DNA from 2 places in the Nocardia sp. IBHARD005 genome. Region 1 is predicted to be linked to the other one. Evidence: riboswitches for the same ligand, from Rfam matches in the RefSeq annotation. Region 1 holds a riboswitch; the other holds the start of a gene.
What was found. Region 1 has a riboswitch for thiamine pyrophosphate ahead of ACTWPB_RS21025 (TenA family protein). Riboswitches for the same ligand answer to the same signal wherever they lie in the genome.

Region 1 (7,113 bases):
TGACCTCGCCCTGATCCTTCTTCACCACGGCGCGAACAAGATTCGGGCCGTCGCCGGTGGAGGGCGCGTCCGAAGGCTTGGTGGAATCGGAGGCGGGCGGGGCGGTGTCCTGGATCCACACGGTGATCGGCATGGTGCCCGCGTTCTGGCCGATGCGCGGCACGATCGGGTCGATCACGGCGGCGTCGATGGCGCCGGAGACCTTGACGGTGTTGATGCCGTCGATCACCTCACGGCCCTCGGTCTTCGCGTTCTGGATATTGGCGATCACATTCGCGATGCCCTTGTCCTTGTCCAGGATGACACCCGGATCGTAAACCTTCTCGGCCGGACCCGCGGGCACGTAGCGGCCGCCGGCCTGGGTGTACAGGACCTTGTCCACCACCAGGAATTTCGCCTCGGTGAAGGAGGCCTCCGGGGTGAGCTTGACCTTCGCCTCACCCATCGCGGCGCCGGAGCCCTGGGTCTCGTTGGTGACATCGGCGGAGACGGTTTCCACCGGCAGGTCGGGCAGGTTCTTGACGTTGATCTTCAGGTGCACGTTGCGCAGGGTCTGCGTGGTCTTCGCCGACTCCTTCACGATCTGTGCGCCCTCGGGCAGCTGGCCGGTGGGCGCCGGGCCCGCCGTGGTGGCCGAATCGTCTTTCGTGCAGCCGGATACGAGAGCAGCGCAGACCGCCGCCGCCGCGACGACCGAAGTGATGCCGGAACGTCGCGCGAAGCGCCGACGCGAGGTGGGGTTCGGTGTCATGTCGATCAAGTGTCATCCCCTGGAGATGGTCGTATATCGGTATGAGGCAGCCGAAGACCATCGTTCATCTCGCGCGCTCCCCCGTCGGCGATAGTACCCGAGGAGTTCGATTCGCGAGTTCTCTGCACGCACTGACGATTTCGGATATCTGACACCCGCCGACATACACAATTACCCCAGGTCAGACGACTGCGTGGAACCGCCGCCGGTGCTCATCGACCGGGCGCAACCGCGCTTGGTCCGACATCGCCCATAGCACGGACAGTTTCGCTGCCTCCGCCGCGTCGACCGGAGTGAAGATCTGGATCCACTCGCCGTCGGTGGCGGGCAACGCCATCATCGTGAGATGCATCGCGAGCTCGCCGACCGCGGGGTGCTGGATCACCTTGATCAGGTTCACCGGCACCGCGACATCGTTGCGCGCCCACATTCCGGCGAATTCGGCACTGGCCCCACACAATTCGTTGACGAGCGCCTGCCACGTCGGGTCATCGAGGTGCCGGACGTAGGCGCCACGCAGGTAGGCGACCATCCGGCGCTTGTCAACGATGTTGTGCTGATAGGGGTTACAGCACTCGGGCGTCAGGAACACCGTTCGCAGGACATTGCTGCCATCGTCGGTGAGGCTGGGAAAACAGTGCGCGATAGGCGTCGTTGTGCGCCAGGACGCTGTACTTGGAATCGAGCAGCACGGCGGGCAGCGGCGAGAGCTGGTCCAAGATCATCGGCAGGCCCGGCTGCTGATACCCGTACTCTATGGGAGTCGATCAACTCGTCGCGGCACCGCGGTCCGCCGGACCTGGACACGGCGGCCGCTACACCCGGCTGACACGGGCCCGCGAACGGTGGCCCGACGACTACGACCCGGCGCTCTCGGGCCTTTCCCCGCGTGTCGGTGGCCGCTGCTAGGGTCGGTCGAGTTCTGACACGGGGTGTCTCGCAACCGCGAGGCTGAGAACAGACCCGCTGAACCTGTTCAGGTAATGCTGACGAAGGGATGTCACGGTGTTGCGCGCCCACCCCATGAATACCCATCGATTCACCGACCACCTCTGGGACCGGACGAAAGCCCTGCGGGCCGCGATCGACGATCTGGAATTCCTGCGCCTGCTCGGCGAGGGCACCTTACCGCTCGACGTGTTCGGCACCTACATCGAACAGGATTCGCTGTACCTCACCGGATACTCGAAGGCGCTGGCGATACTCGCCGCCAAGTCCCCGGACCCGCAGACCGCGGCCTTCTGGGCGACCTCGTCGGCGAATGCGGCCGCCGTCGAATCGGCCATGCACGAACAGCTGCTCACCGGAGGGGCGCTGCCGCCACGACAGGGTGAACCGGAGCATTCGCCGACCTGTCTGGCCTATGTTTCCTATTTGATCGCCGCCGCCGCGACCGAGTCCTACGCCGTCGCCGCCGCCGCCGCGCTGCCCTGTTTCTGGATCTACGCCGAAGTGGGCCGCGACCTGGCCGCGAGTGCCGCGAAGGTGATCGCCGCCGACCCCGCCCACCCGTACGCCCAGTGGGTGACCACCTACGGTGCCGAGGACTTCCAGAACGCCGCGTCGACGGCTCGATCACTGGTCGACGCGGCCGCCGAATCGGCAGGCGACCGGGAACGCGAAGCGATGGAGAAGGCGTTCACCCTCGCGGTGCGCTACGAGTTGCTGTTCTGGGACACCGCCCTGCACCCGCAGCCCTGGCCTGCCGCGTGAACGGGCACATACGCCGCGCGCTCGCGGTTGTCGCGACCACCGTCACGATGCTGTCGGTGCTCACCGCGTGTGGTTCGGGCGGCGGCTCCGATCAGACCATCCGCTTCGCGCTGGACTGGACACCGAATACCAACCACTCCGGATTGTATGTCGCGTTGCAGCGCGGCTACTTCGCCGACGCCGGTCTGGATGTGCAGGTACTGCCGTACAACAACACCTCGGTCGACACGGTGGTCGATGCCGGGAACGCGGAATTCGGGATCAGTACCCACAATTCGTCGACGTTCGCCCGCGCATCGGGTGCGCGGATCCAGTCGGTTCTCGCGCCCCTGCAACATTGGGCGACCGGGATCGGCGTCCGCGCTGACCGTACCGACCTCGTGAGCCCGAAGAATCTGGACGGCAAGACCTACGCCGGGTTCGGTGACCCGGGTGAGCGGGAGTCGCTCGCGCAGGTTATCCGCAACGACGGCGGCACCGGCGATTTCACCTCCGTCATGCTGGGATCGTCGGCTTACGAAGCCGTCTACTCCGGAAAGGCGGACTTCACCGTCTCGTATCTGGCATGGGAGGGCATCGAGGCCGAACACCACGGCACCCCGATGAAATACTTCCGCTACACCGATTTCGGATTCCCGGACTCCTACGCCATCGTGATCGACGCCAACGAAGGCTGGCTCGCCGAGAACCCGGATCGCGCGAAGAAGTTCGTCCAAGCCTTGCAGCGCGGCTACCAATTCGCCGCGGACAACCCGGACGCGGCAGCCCAGGACCTCATCGACGCCAACCCGGGCGCGTTCAACGACGAGAAGCTGGTCTTCGACAGTCAGCGAATGCTGGCCGAACAGTTCATGAAAGACCCGGACGGCCGAGTCGGGACCCAGACGGTGGAGCAGTGGTCGGCCAATTCCCGGTTCCTGTACCGCAGTGGCCTGCTCAACGGGCCCGACGGTAAACCACTGACCACCGAACCCGACTGGTCGACGTATTTCACCGATGACTACCTTGCCAACCCGTGACGGGTCCGTAGACGCGTCGGTCCTGCCCGACGACCGGATCGGCCGCTGGGCGGGAATCCGGTGGGCGGTGCCGTCGATCGTCATGGTGGCGATACTCGTGGCCGGGTGGCAGATCTATGTCACCACCAGTGGTGTGCGTCCGCAGGTGCTGCCGTCACCGCTGCGCGTGGTCGAGCAGGGCTGGGCGCATCGCGACGAGATCGGCACCCACCTGGCCGCCACCTTGCAGGTCACGCTGATCGGCTTCGCGGTCTCGCTGAGCTCGGCCTGGGTGCTGGCGGTGATCGTCGACTTCTCGCCGTGGCTGCGGCGCGCGTTGGTGCCGCTGTTCGTAGCGTCACAGACCGTGCCGATCGTCGCGATCGCGCCGCTGATGATCATCTGGTTCGGGTTCGGTCTGCTTCCGAAGATCCTGGTGGTCGCACTGGTCACCTTCTTCCCGATGGCCATCGGCCTGATCGAAGGGTTCGGCGCGGCCGACCGCGACGCGGGCGCGCTGCTGCGCAGCATGGGCGCTTCCCGTGTGCAGGTGTTCCGGTATGTGCGGCTGCCGTCGGCGGTGCCGCGGTTCTTCACCGCGTTGCGGATCGGGATCACCTACGCGGTCGTCGGTGCGGTGTTCGCCGAATACGTCGGCGCCAGTGTCGGTCTCGGCATCTACATGAGTCTGCAGAAGAATTCGTTCCGTACTGATCTGGTGCTGGCCGCGGTCGTGGTGACAGCGCTGCTGAGTATCGCGCTCTACCTGACGACGTTCGCCGTCGAACGCCTCGTCGCGCCGTGGGCGCGCGCGGAGCACAGGAGCCGACGTGACTGACGCCGAAGGCGACCGGATCGTCGTCGACCATCTCACCAAGTCGTTCCCTCAGCCCGGTCGGCGCAGCCCCGACCTCGCGGTATTGAGCGGGGTGTCGTTCACGGTCCGATCGGGAGAGTTCGTCACGGTCATCGGCCCCAGCGGCTGCGGCAAGAGCACCGTGTTCAACATGCTGGCCGGGCTCGAATCCCCCGATTCGGGCAGCGTCGAGTTTCTCGCGACCGACGGCGAGAGCAGCGCATCGCACTGCGCCTACATGCCACAGAAGGATCTGCTGTTCCCCTGGCGAACCATCCTCGACAACACCATCCTCGGTCTGCGCGTCCAGGGCGTCCCGAAAACGGAGGCCAGGCGCCGCGCTCGCGAGCTGTTCCCGGCCTTCGGCCTGTCCGGCTTCGAGAACTCCCGACCGTCCCAACTGTCGGGGGGGATGCGCCAGCGAGCCGCACTGCTGCGCACCGTCGTCCAAGACCGCGAACTGCTGCTCCTCGACGAACCCTTCGGCGCCCTCGACTCGCTGACCCGCACCACCATGCAGTCCTGGCTCCAAGAAGTGTGGCAGCGATATCGCTGGATGGTTCTGATGATCACCCACGACATCCGCGAAGCCGTCTACCTGTCCGACCGCGTCATCGTCCTGTCGGCCCGCCCCGCCACCGTCCGCCGCGAACTCCGCGTCGACCTGCCCCGTCCCCGTGACCTGTCCACGATCACCTCCCCCGAATTCGTCGCGCTGGAAGAAGAACTCCTCGCCATCCTGCACGAGGAATCACGCCGGGCATCCGCACACGATGGCGATCAACGGTGAACTCCGCGAACGCACAGCCCGCCGCGCCCGCGCCGGCTCATCCGACTCGACGAGCGCGAATTCGGTCCGCGGACTGCGCCATACGCAGCAGTCCATAGTTCAGCCATCCCGCTCCGCGCACGAGCAGCTCGGGGAAGGTCACACCGCCCCGACCCGGACAACAGGCAGTTTTGTTCGTAAAGTTCATGATTGTGTCACCGAACTCGAATACCGCTGCCATCGCCAGCGCTCTCTCCTTGCTCACCGTGAGACTCGACCGCCTTCTGCGCAACCACCACACCGACTCGCAGATCTCCCTCGTTCAGCGCTCGGCGCTGACCACCCTCATCCGGGACGGCGCGATGTCGCCGGGTGCGCTCGCCAACAAGGAAGGGGTGCGGCCACCATCGATGACGCGGGTCATCAACGCGCTGGCCGAGCTGGAACTGATCGAGCGCCGGCCACACCCGTCCGACGGCAGGCAGATCGTCGTCTCGGCCTCGCGGGCTGGTCGGTCACACCTGACCGACAAGTTCTCGACCCGCGATTCCTGGCTCGCCGAACGGTTGACCAAGCTTTCCAGCGAGCAGACCGTCCTGCTGCGGCAGGCCCTCGCGATCATGAGCCAAATCGGCGAGGCGGATTCCGTGTCCCGATGACTCGACCAGGCTCGGCCCGGCGCCGACGACTGTGGCACGGCAGGTTTCTTCTGTCCGGGCCCTCGGTGTCGCACAGAGGCGCCGCCAACCCGGTTTTCGGGCCGGGGTCGTCGTGCATCACCTACCAGCGCGACATCTGGACCATCGTGGAACATTTTCCCGGTCTGCCCAGCTATCTCGTCAGCGTGGTTATTCGGCCGCACCGGTGATATTGCGGGCCATCCCACCGAATATCACCGCGTGGAAGGGGCTGAGCGCTTTCCAATAGAGATGTCCGGCCAAACCGTGTGGTTCGAACAGGGCGCGCTGCCGGTAGCGCGCACCGCCGGCGGCGGTCGGGGTGACCGACAGCTCGAGCCAGCCACTCCCAGGGACGCGCATCTCCGCGCGCAATCGCAACAGCCGTCCGCGTTCGAGGTGCTCGACCCGCCACCAGTCCAGCGCTTCGCCCACGTGCAGGCGGTGGGGGTCGCGCCGGCCGCGTCGCAGGCCGACGCCACCGAGCAGGCGGTCGATCCAGCCGCGCAACGCCCAGGCCAACGGGAAGGAGTACCAGCCGTTTTCGCCGCCGACGGCCTCGAGGACGGCCCACAGGGTGGCGGGGTCGGCGGTCGTATCGCGTTCTCGCACATCGCTGTACAGCGATCCGCCGGACCAGTCGGGATCGGTGGGCAGCGGATCCGACGGGGCGTCGGACAGGCCCGCGTCGGACCATCGGGTGGGGACGTCACGATCCCGGATACGGCGTAGTGCCAGGCTCACCGCGCCGGAGTAGGAGGTGAGCCCGGCCGGTGGGTCCGGGATGAAGCCGGCGATGCGGTGGTCCTCGCACACGACGTCGTTGATGAGCGATTCCATCAACGGCACGGCGAGCGCGCGCGGTACCGGGGTGACCAGGTTGACCCACTGGGCCGACAACCACGGGGTCAGCACGGGTACGGGCATGATCATCCGGCGGGGCAGGTCCGCCGCCTCGGCGTAGCCCCGCATCATGCCCTCGTAGGTGAGCACGTCGGGGCCGCCGATGTCGAAGGCGTCGTTCACCGTGCCGGGCAGGTCTGCCGCGTGCACCAGATAGTGCAGGACATCTCGGACCGCGATGGGCTGGATCCGGCTGCGCACCCAGCGCGGTGTCACCATGACGGGCAGCCGTTCGGTCAGATACCGGAGCATCTCGAAGCTGACCGATCCGGAGCCGATGATCACCGCCGCGCGCAGCACCGCGGCGGGGGTCGGCGCACCGAGCAGGATCTCGCCCACCTCGGCCCGCGAGGCGAGGTGGCGGGACAGCTCCTGGCCGGTGGGCGTGATGCCGCCCAGGTACACCGACCTGGTCAGGCCTGCGCGTTCTGATTCGGCGGCGACCA
Region 2 (7,113 bases), 2.4 Mb from region 1:
CTGACACAGGCACGGGTGCCACTGCCGGCACAGGATCCCGAGCCGCTGCCCTACCTGCGCGGCGCCGGCAACTACGGCCTCGACATCGACCTCACGGTCGCCTGGAACGGCGAAGTCGTCGCGCACCCGCCCTACTCGCGCATGTACTGGTCACCCGCCCAGATGCTGGCCCACCTCACCGCCAACGGCGCCTCGATCCGACCCGGTGACCTCTACGCCTCCGGCACGATTTCCGGCCCGGAGCCGTCGCAACGCGGCTCCTTCATCGAATTATCCTGGGGCGGAACACAATCCATCACCGTGAGCGGTCAGGAACGCACCTTCCTTGCCGACGGCGACGAAGTGAGGATCACCGCCACCGCGCCGGGCACCGAGGGAAGGCAGATCGGCCTCGGCGAGGTCGGTGGCCGAATCTGCGCCCCCTATCCCTAGCGGTGCGCCGCGGCGTCCACCCAGGGGCGGAGATGGTACTCGACCTTCCTCCACCCCGAGGCGGTATCGGTCGGATTCGGTCGCGGGATACGGTGACAGTTCGAAACGTTTCCGAACAGAGGTCGCCCGACGATGTTGACGAGAATCGCCCGCACCGCTGTTGCCCGGCCACGGTTGGTGGTCGCGGTCGCACTGCTGCTGATGATCTTGTGTGGCGTGATCGGCGCCACCGCGCACTCGCACATGAAATCGGGCGGATTCGTCACCGAGGATCTCGATTCGGTGCAGGCCAGCCAATACCTGAGCGACCACTTCCCCGGTAGCGAGCCCAACTACGTCCTGACTGTCTCCGCCGAGGACGTGCCGAACTCCACCGCCGCCCGCGATGCCGCCGATCACGTGCTCGCCGTGCTGAGGTCACATCCTGAGGTGAGCGGCGAGGTGCAGTCGTATTGGACCGCGCGCCCCGATCTCAAACAGGCAATGCTCAGCAAGGACCGCAAGCACGCGCTGATCCTGGTCAATATCGAGGGCGACGACGCCGAACTGCCCGTTCGGGCGGCGAAGCTGAGCGAAGAACTGCAGGTCGAGAGCGGTCCGGTCACGATCAAGGCCGGTGGGCTCGCCGCGACCTTCAGCGACATCAACACCCAGATCAGCAAGGATCTGATCATCGCCGAGGCGATCGCGATCCCGATCACCGGTCTGCTGCTGGCGCTGGTGTTCGGCAGCCTCATGGCCGCCGCGCTGCCGGTGGCGATCGGGCTGTTCGCCATCGCGGCGTCACTGGGCATTCTGCGAGTGCTGACCGCTCTCACCGACGTGTCGATCTTCGCGCTGAACATGACCACGGCACTCGGACTGGCGTTGGCGATCGATTACAGCCTGTTCATCGTCAGCCGGTATCGCGAGGAATTGACCGCGGGCGCTACCCCGGCAGCGGCGGTGATCCGCGCGATCCGCACCGCTGGTCGCACGGTCGTGTACTCGGCACTGGTCGTCGCGCTCTCGCTGTCGGCACTGCTGGTGTTCCCGCAGTACTTCTTCCGGTCCTTCGCCTATGCGGGCATCGCCGTGGTCGCCGCCGCCGCGGCCGCCGCGGTGATCGTGCTGCCCGCCCTGCTCATCCTGGTCGGTCATCGCATCGATGCCGGCGACCTGCGCGCACCGATGCGCCGGCTGTTCCGGCTGGCTCCCAGGACGGAAAAGGAACCGCGTCAGACGGCTTGGTATCGCCTTGTCATCGCCGTGATGAAGCGGCCGATGTCGATCGCGCTGGCCACCACCGCGTTCCTCCTACTGCTCGGCGCGCCGTTCCTCGGTGTCCAGTTCGGCTATCCCGACGACCGGGCGCTGCCGGCCGATGTTGCCAGTCGCGAAGTGGGCGACATCCTGCGCACCGAATTCAACGCCGACCTCGCCTCCAGCGCGACCATCGTGCTGCCCGAATTCCGTGGCAGCGCGGCGGAAATCGACACCTACGCCCGCGAGCTGTCCAAGGTGCCCGACGTACCGGCCGTCCTCAGCAGCGCGGCGGTGTATCGCAACGGGATGCGGGTGGCCGCGGGCGTGCCCGAGATGACGGACCCGCAGCACGGCGCCTATCTGTCGGTCGCGACCGCACTCGACCCCTACTCCACCGCGGGCGGCGACCAACTCGACACCCTGCGCACCGTCGCCGCACCGTCGAAGGCCCTGATCACCGGCCCGGGGGCGCTGAACCAGGACTCGGTCACCGCGATCACCGGCAAACTGCCGCTGGCAGGCGCGCTGATCGCGATCACCACCCTGGTGCTGCTGTTCCTGTTCACCGGCAGCGTGGTGTTGCCGATCAAGGCGCTGATCCTCAACATCTTGTCGCTGGCGGCGACGTTCGGCGCGATGGTGTGGATCTTCCAGGAAGGCCACCTGTCGGGCCTGCTCGGCTTCACCGCCACCGGCACCCTCAACCTGGCCATGCCCATCCTCATGTTCAGCCTGGCCTTCGGCGCGTCCATGGACTACGAGGTCTTCCTGCTGTCGCGGATTCGCGAGGAATGGCTGGCCGGGCCGAAGACCACCGAGGGCAATACCGAGGCCGTCGCGATGGGCGTGGCCCGCACCGGGCGCATTTTCACCGCCGCCGCGTTGCTGATGAGCATCGTGTTCCTCGGCGTCGCCACCTCGGGTGTGTCGATGATGAAACTGTTCGGCCTCGGCTGCGCGCTCGCGGTGATCAGCGACGCGACGGTCATCCGCGGCCTGCTCGCCCCCGCGCTCATGCGGATGATGGGCACCTGGAACTGGTGGTCGCCCAAGCCCCTCGTCGTGCTGCACAACAAGTTCGGGCTCGATGAGGCCGAGGACGCCGCGCACGACGCATCGAAGCGGCTCGACTCGGCGTCGGTGTAGCGACCCGCGCGCGCGATCGGTCCGGTCTATCCCCGGGCGGGTCGCGATTCACGGCGGGTATCGTCGGCGGGGCAATTCACACCAACGGGGGCTCGCACCAGCGGGCTGAGAGGACGGCTAGCCCACTCGGGCGTCAGGGCCGTCGACCGTATGAACCTGACCGGGTAATGCCGGCGTAGGGAGGAAGAATCATGGGCTCGAGCACGTCTTCTGACGGGACGATCGACACCGTCACCACCGGTCCGATCCAGGGCAGCGTCAAGCACTACCAGGAGGTAGACGGCCTGCGCATCCCGGTTCGCCGCATCAACCTCACCAACGGCGACCACTTCGATGTCTTCGACACCTCCGGTCCGTACACCGACGACACCGCGGTGATCGACCTCGAAGCAGGCCTGCCGAAACTGCGCGACGAATGGGACTCCCCCACCGTCGACGGCCCGCCGACCCAGCTCGCCTGGGCTCGCCAGGGCATCATCACCCCCGAGATGCGGTTCATCGCCGCCCGCGAGGGTGTCTCACCCGAACTGGTGCGTGACGAGGTCGCGCTCGGTCGCGCGGTGATCCCGGCCAACCACAACCACCCGGAGCTGGAGCCGACCATCATCGGCAAGAAGTTCCTGGTCAAGATCAATGCCAATATCGGCAACTCGGCGGTGTCGTCGTCGATCGCCGAAGAGGTCGAGAAGATGGTGTGGGCCGCGCGCTGGGGCGCCGACACCATCATGGACCTGTCCACCGGCAAGAACATTCACGAAACCCGCGAGTGGATCCTGCGCAACTCCCCGGTCCCGATCGGCACCGTCCCGATCTACCAGGCGCTGGAGAAGGTGAACGGTGATCCCACCAAGCTCACCTGGGAGATGTACCGCGACACCGTGATCGAGCAGTGCGAGCAGGGTGTCGACTACATGACCGTGCACGCGGGCGTGCTGTTGCGCTACATCCCGCTGACGGCCAAGCGCGTCACCGGCATCGTCTCGCGCGGTGGATCCATCATGGCCGCTTGGTGTTTGGCCCATCACCAGGAATCGTTCCTGTACACGCACTTCCGTGAGCTGTGCGAGATCCTGGCGAAGTACGACGTGACCTTCTCCCTCGGTGACGGCCTGCGCCCCGGCTCCATCGCCGACGCCAACGACGAGGCCCAGTTCGCCGAGCTGCGCACCCTCGGCGAGCTCACCACGATCGCGAAATCCTATGGCGTGCAGGTGATGATCGAGGGCCCCGGCCACGTGCCGATGCACAAGATCGTCGAGAACGTTCGCCTCGAGGAAGAGCTCTGCGAAGAGGCGCCGTTCTACACCCTCGGCCCGCTGGCCACCGATATCGCGCCCGCCTACGACCACATCACCTCGGCAATCGGCGCTGCGATCATCGCCCAGGCAGGCACCGCGATGCTCTGCTACGTCACGCCGAAGGAACATCTCGGCCTGCCCAACCGCGACGACGTCAAGGTCGGCGTGATCACCTACAAGATCGCCGCCCACGCCGCCGACCTCGCCAAGGGTCACCCGCACGCCCAGGACCGCGACAACGAACTGTCCAAGGCCCGTTTCGAATTCCGCTGGCACGACCAGTTCGCGCTCTCGCTCGACCCTGATACGGCCCGCGAGTACCACGACGAAACGCTGCCGGCCGAGCCTGCCAAGACCGCCCACTTCTGCTCGATGTGCGGTCCGAAGTTCTGCTCGATGCGCATCTCGGCCGATGTGCGCGAGTACGCGGAGAAGCAGGGTCTCACCGATGTGGCCGCCATCGAGGCGGGCATGGCCGAGAAGTCCGCCGAGTTCGCCGACCAGGGCGGCAAGGTGTACCTCCCGGTCGTCTCCTGACTGCTGCACCACCGTCGACGCCCGTCCGATCTCCGTGATCGGGCGGGCGTCGTACTGTGCGCACGCGCATGGTGCCGCGAATGCGATACCGGCAGCAAGCCCAGGATGCCGGGTCCGATCAGCACCCGCACCTTTCTGGACGCAACCCTGGATTTCGGGGCTTTCGCTCGCTGCGCCGATCGGTCACGCTGACGGTCGTGCCGACCGCCGGCACGCCGAGTACTGGAGTGAATCAATGAAGCGCATCGTCGCCGGAGCCCTCGCGGCCGCCGCCCTGTCCCTCGCCGCCCCCCTCGGCACCGCCCAGGCCGCGCCGCTCCCGGTCGCCGACTCCGGGTCTTCGTCCATCGGCTGCCCCTCCGACACCAGCCCGTGTGTCTGGCGCCCACTGTTCGACCTGTTCACAGCCCTCTACACGGGCAGCGCCTAGGCCGACCAGACGGGCGCGACCCGGCTGGCGGGTCACGCTTACGTCGCGCGAACAGCAGCTCCGCAATCGAATTGGGGGGCCGACGTCGCCCACCGCAGCACCCTGACCGATGCGGCGGTCATGGTGGCGATTTCGGGCCGACGTCGCCCACCGCGGCAACCTGACCTATGCGGCGGTCATGGTGGCGATTTCGGGCCGACGTCGCCCACCGCAGCACCCTGACCGATGCGGCGGTCATGGTGGCGATTTCGGGCCGACGTCGCCCACCGCAGCACCCTGACCGATGCGGCGGTCATGGTGGCGATCGGTGGAGCCTCCGGGCCGCGCGCATCACCGCAACAGACCAGGATCGTGGCGCGGGGTAACGTCGGCTAGGTGGCCGATGCTTTCTATCTCCAGGACCCCGCGGACCCGAACCGGTATCTCTCGACCGAGCTGACCAGGGGCCCTTGGTCGCCGGACGCCCAACACGCCGGACCGCCATCGGCGCTGCTCGGGCATGTGATCGAGCGATGTGAGCCGCGGGCGGGATTCCAGGTCGGGCGGGTCGCCGTCGAGATTCTCGGGCCGGTGCCGCTGGCTCCGCTGACCGCGCAGGCGAAGGTGGTGCGGTCGGGGCGCAGTGTCGAACTGATCGAGGCGACCCTGTCCACGGAGCGCGGGCCGGTGATGCAGGCCAACGCGTGGCGGCTCAAGCTCGCCGAGCCCGCGCTGGATCTGCCCGCGGAGTTCCTGCCGACCGGTACCAGGCCGCTACCCGCCGCGACCGAGCCGGAGGCGTTTGCGTCCGAGCAGGAGATCGGTTTCCACACCGGCATCGAATACCGTTTCACCACAGGCTCTTTCGCCGCGCCCGGTCCCGCCGTGTGCTGGATCCGGTTGAAGTACCCGATCGTCTCGGGCACCACCCCGAGTCCGCTGGAACGCACACTGGCCGCCGCCGATTCCGGCAACGGCGTCAGCGCCGTCCTCGACTGGTCGAAGTACCTGTTCATCAATACCGACCTCACCGTCACCCTGCATCGTCAGCCGGTCGGTGAGTGGGTGTGCCTTGACGCGGTCACCCATCCCCAGCCGCACGGCATCGGCCTCGCCGAATCCGCGCTGTTCGACGAGACCGGGCCGTTGGGTCGCAGCACCCAAACGTTGCTGCTGGCGCCGCGCTAGGGACGCGGCTTCACCAAGTCGGTGTTGCCGTGCTCGAGCAGTTCGGAATCGAAGGTGCTGTCGGTGCGGAACGGGTCACCGGTGCCCGTGGTGATCAGCTCGTACAGGCTCTTGGTGATGTAGCCGCCCCAAGCGTTGGCGCACACTTCGTAGCATTCGTCGGCGGGCCGCAAACCCACATGGGTGAAACGGATTTCGGTGCCACCGTCGCGTTCGGTGAGGTCGAAAACCACGTCGGTGCCCTCCCATTCGGTGGTGTCGGCGATGAAGGAAATGTAGGCGTCGGTGACATGCCAGACCAGGCGCTTGCCGGGGATCGACTCGGTGGTGGTCATGGTGCAGCGGTGGGCGCCGGGTACCTCGAAGTGATAGCTGTCACCGACGGCGCCCGTGGCGCCTTCGATGGTTTCATTCCACCAGCCGCGAACGTTGTTGATCGCCGCGAACGCTGCCTGCGGGGTGGCGTCGACGGTGGTAGTCGCGGTGAAGTTGTTGTCGCTCATTGCTTTTCCTTCGGTTCAGCCGTCCAGATGCTTCCGGAGGGCGTCGAAGCGGCCGTCCCAGTCGCTGGCCATGGCGGCCAGAAACTGCTGGGCCACTTGCATGGGAGCGGAGTCGAGGCGATAGCGCACTCGGCGCCGCTCCCCCGGTTCCGCGATCACCAGACCCGCATCTGCCAGCAGGGCAAGGTGTTTGGCGATCGCCTGCCTGGTGATGGGCAGGCGATCGGCGAGGTCGGTCGCGGTGGCGGGTCCGTCGGCGGCGAGGGTGGCCAGCACCGCTCGCCTGCTCGGATCCGCCAGTGCGACGAAGACTCGTTCGGCGGTCGCCTCTAACTCAGGCCGCATCGAGGTACTC

Region 2: it holds a riboswitch for thiamine pyrophosphate, as region 1 does, so the genes downstream of both, thiC (phosphomethylpyrimidine synthase ThiC) here and ACTWPB_RS21025 (TenA family protein) in region 1, are expected to answer to the same signal.

Annotation. Positions count from the first base shown of each region.
Region 1 is NZ_CP199935.1:4,446,709-4,453,821, reverse strand. It holds gene ACTWPB_RS21035 (LppX_LprAFG lipoprotein) at 1-751, opposite strand, end outside; partial or broken gene ACTWPB_RS21030 (MmyB family transcriptional regulator) at 933-1,476, opposite strand; TPP riboswitch at 1,670-1,766, shown strand; gene ACTWPB_RS21025 (TenA family protein) at 1,775-2,464, shown strand; gene ACTWPB_RS21020 (ABC transporter substrate-binding protein) at 2,512-3,483, shown strand; gene ACTWPB_RS21015 (ABC transporter permease) at 3,566-4,300, shown strand; gene ACTWPB_RS21010 (ABC transporter ATP-binding protein) at 4,293-5,108, shown strand; gene ACTWPB_RS21005 (MarR family winged helix-turn-helix transcriptional regulator) at 5,294-5,746, shown strand; gene ACTWPB_RS21000 (SDR family oxidoreductase) at 5,936-7,113, opposite strand, start outside.
Region 2 is NZ_CP199935.1:2,008,950-2,016,062, reverse strand. It holds gene fahA (fumarylacetoacetase) at 1-432, shown strand, start outside; gene ACTWPB_RS09485 (MMPL family transporter) at 565-2,823, shown strand; TPP riboswitch at 2,898-3,022, shown strand; gene thiC (phosphomethylpyrimidine synthase ThiC) at 3,015-4,658, shown strand; gene ACTWPB_RS09475 (hypothetical protein) at 4,894-5,088, shown strand; gene ACTWPB_RS09470 (thioesterase family protein) at 5,464-6,255, shown strand; gene ACTWPB_RS09465 (SRPBCC family protein) at 6,252-6,758, opposite strand; gene ACTWPB_RS09460 (ArsR/SmtB family transcription factor) at 6,774-7,103, opposite strand; gene ACTWPB_RS09455 (SRPBCC domain-containing protein) at 7,093-7,113, opposite strand, start outside.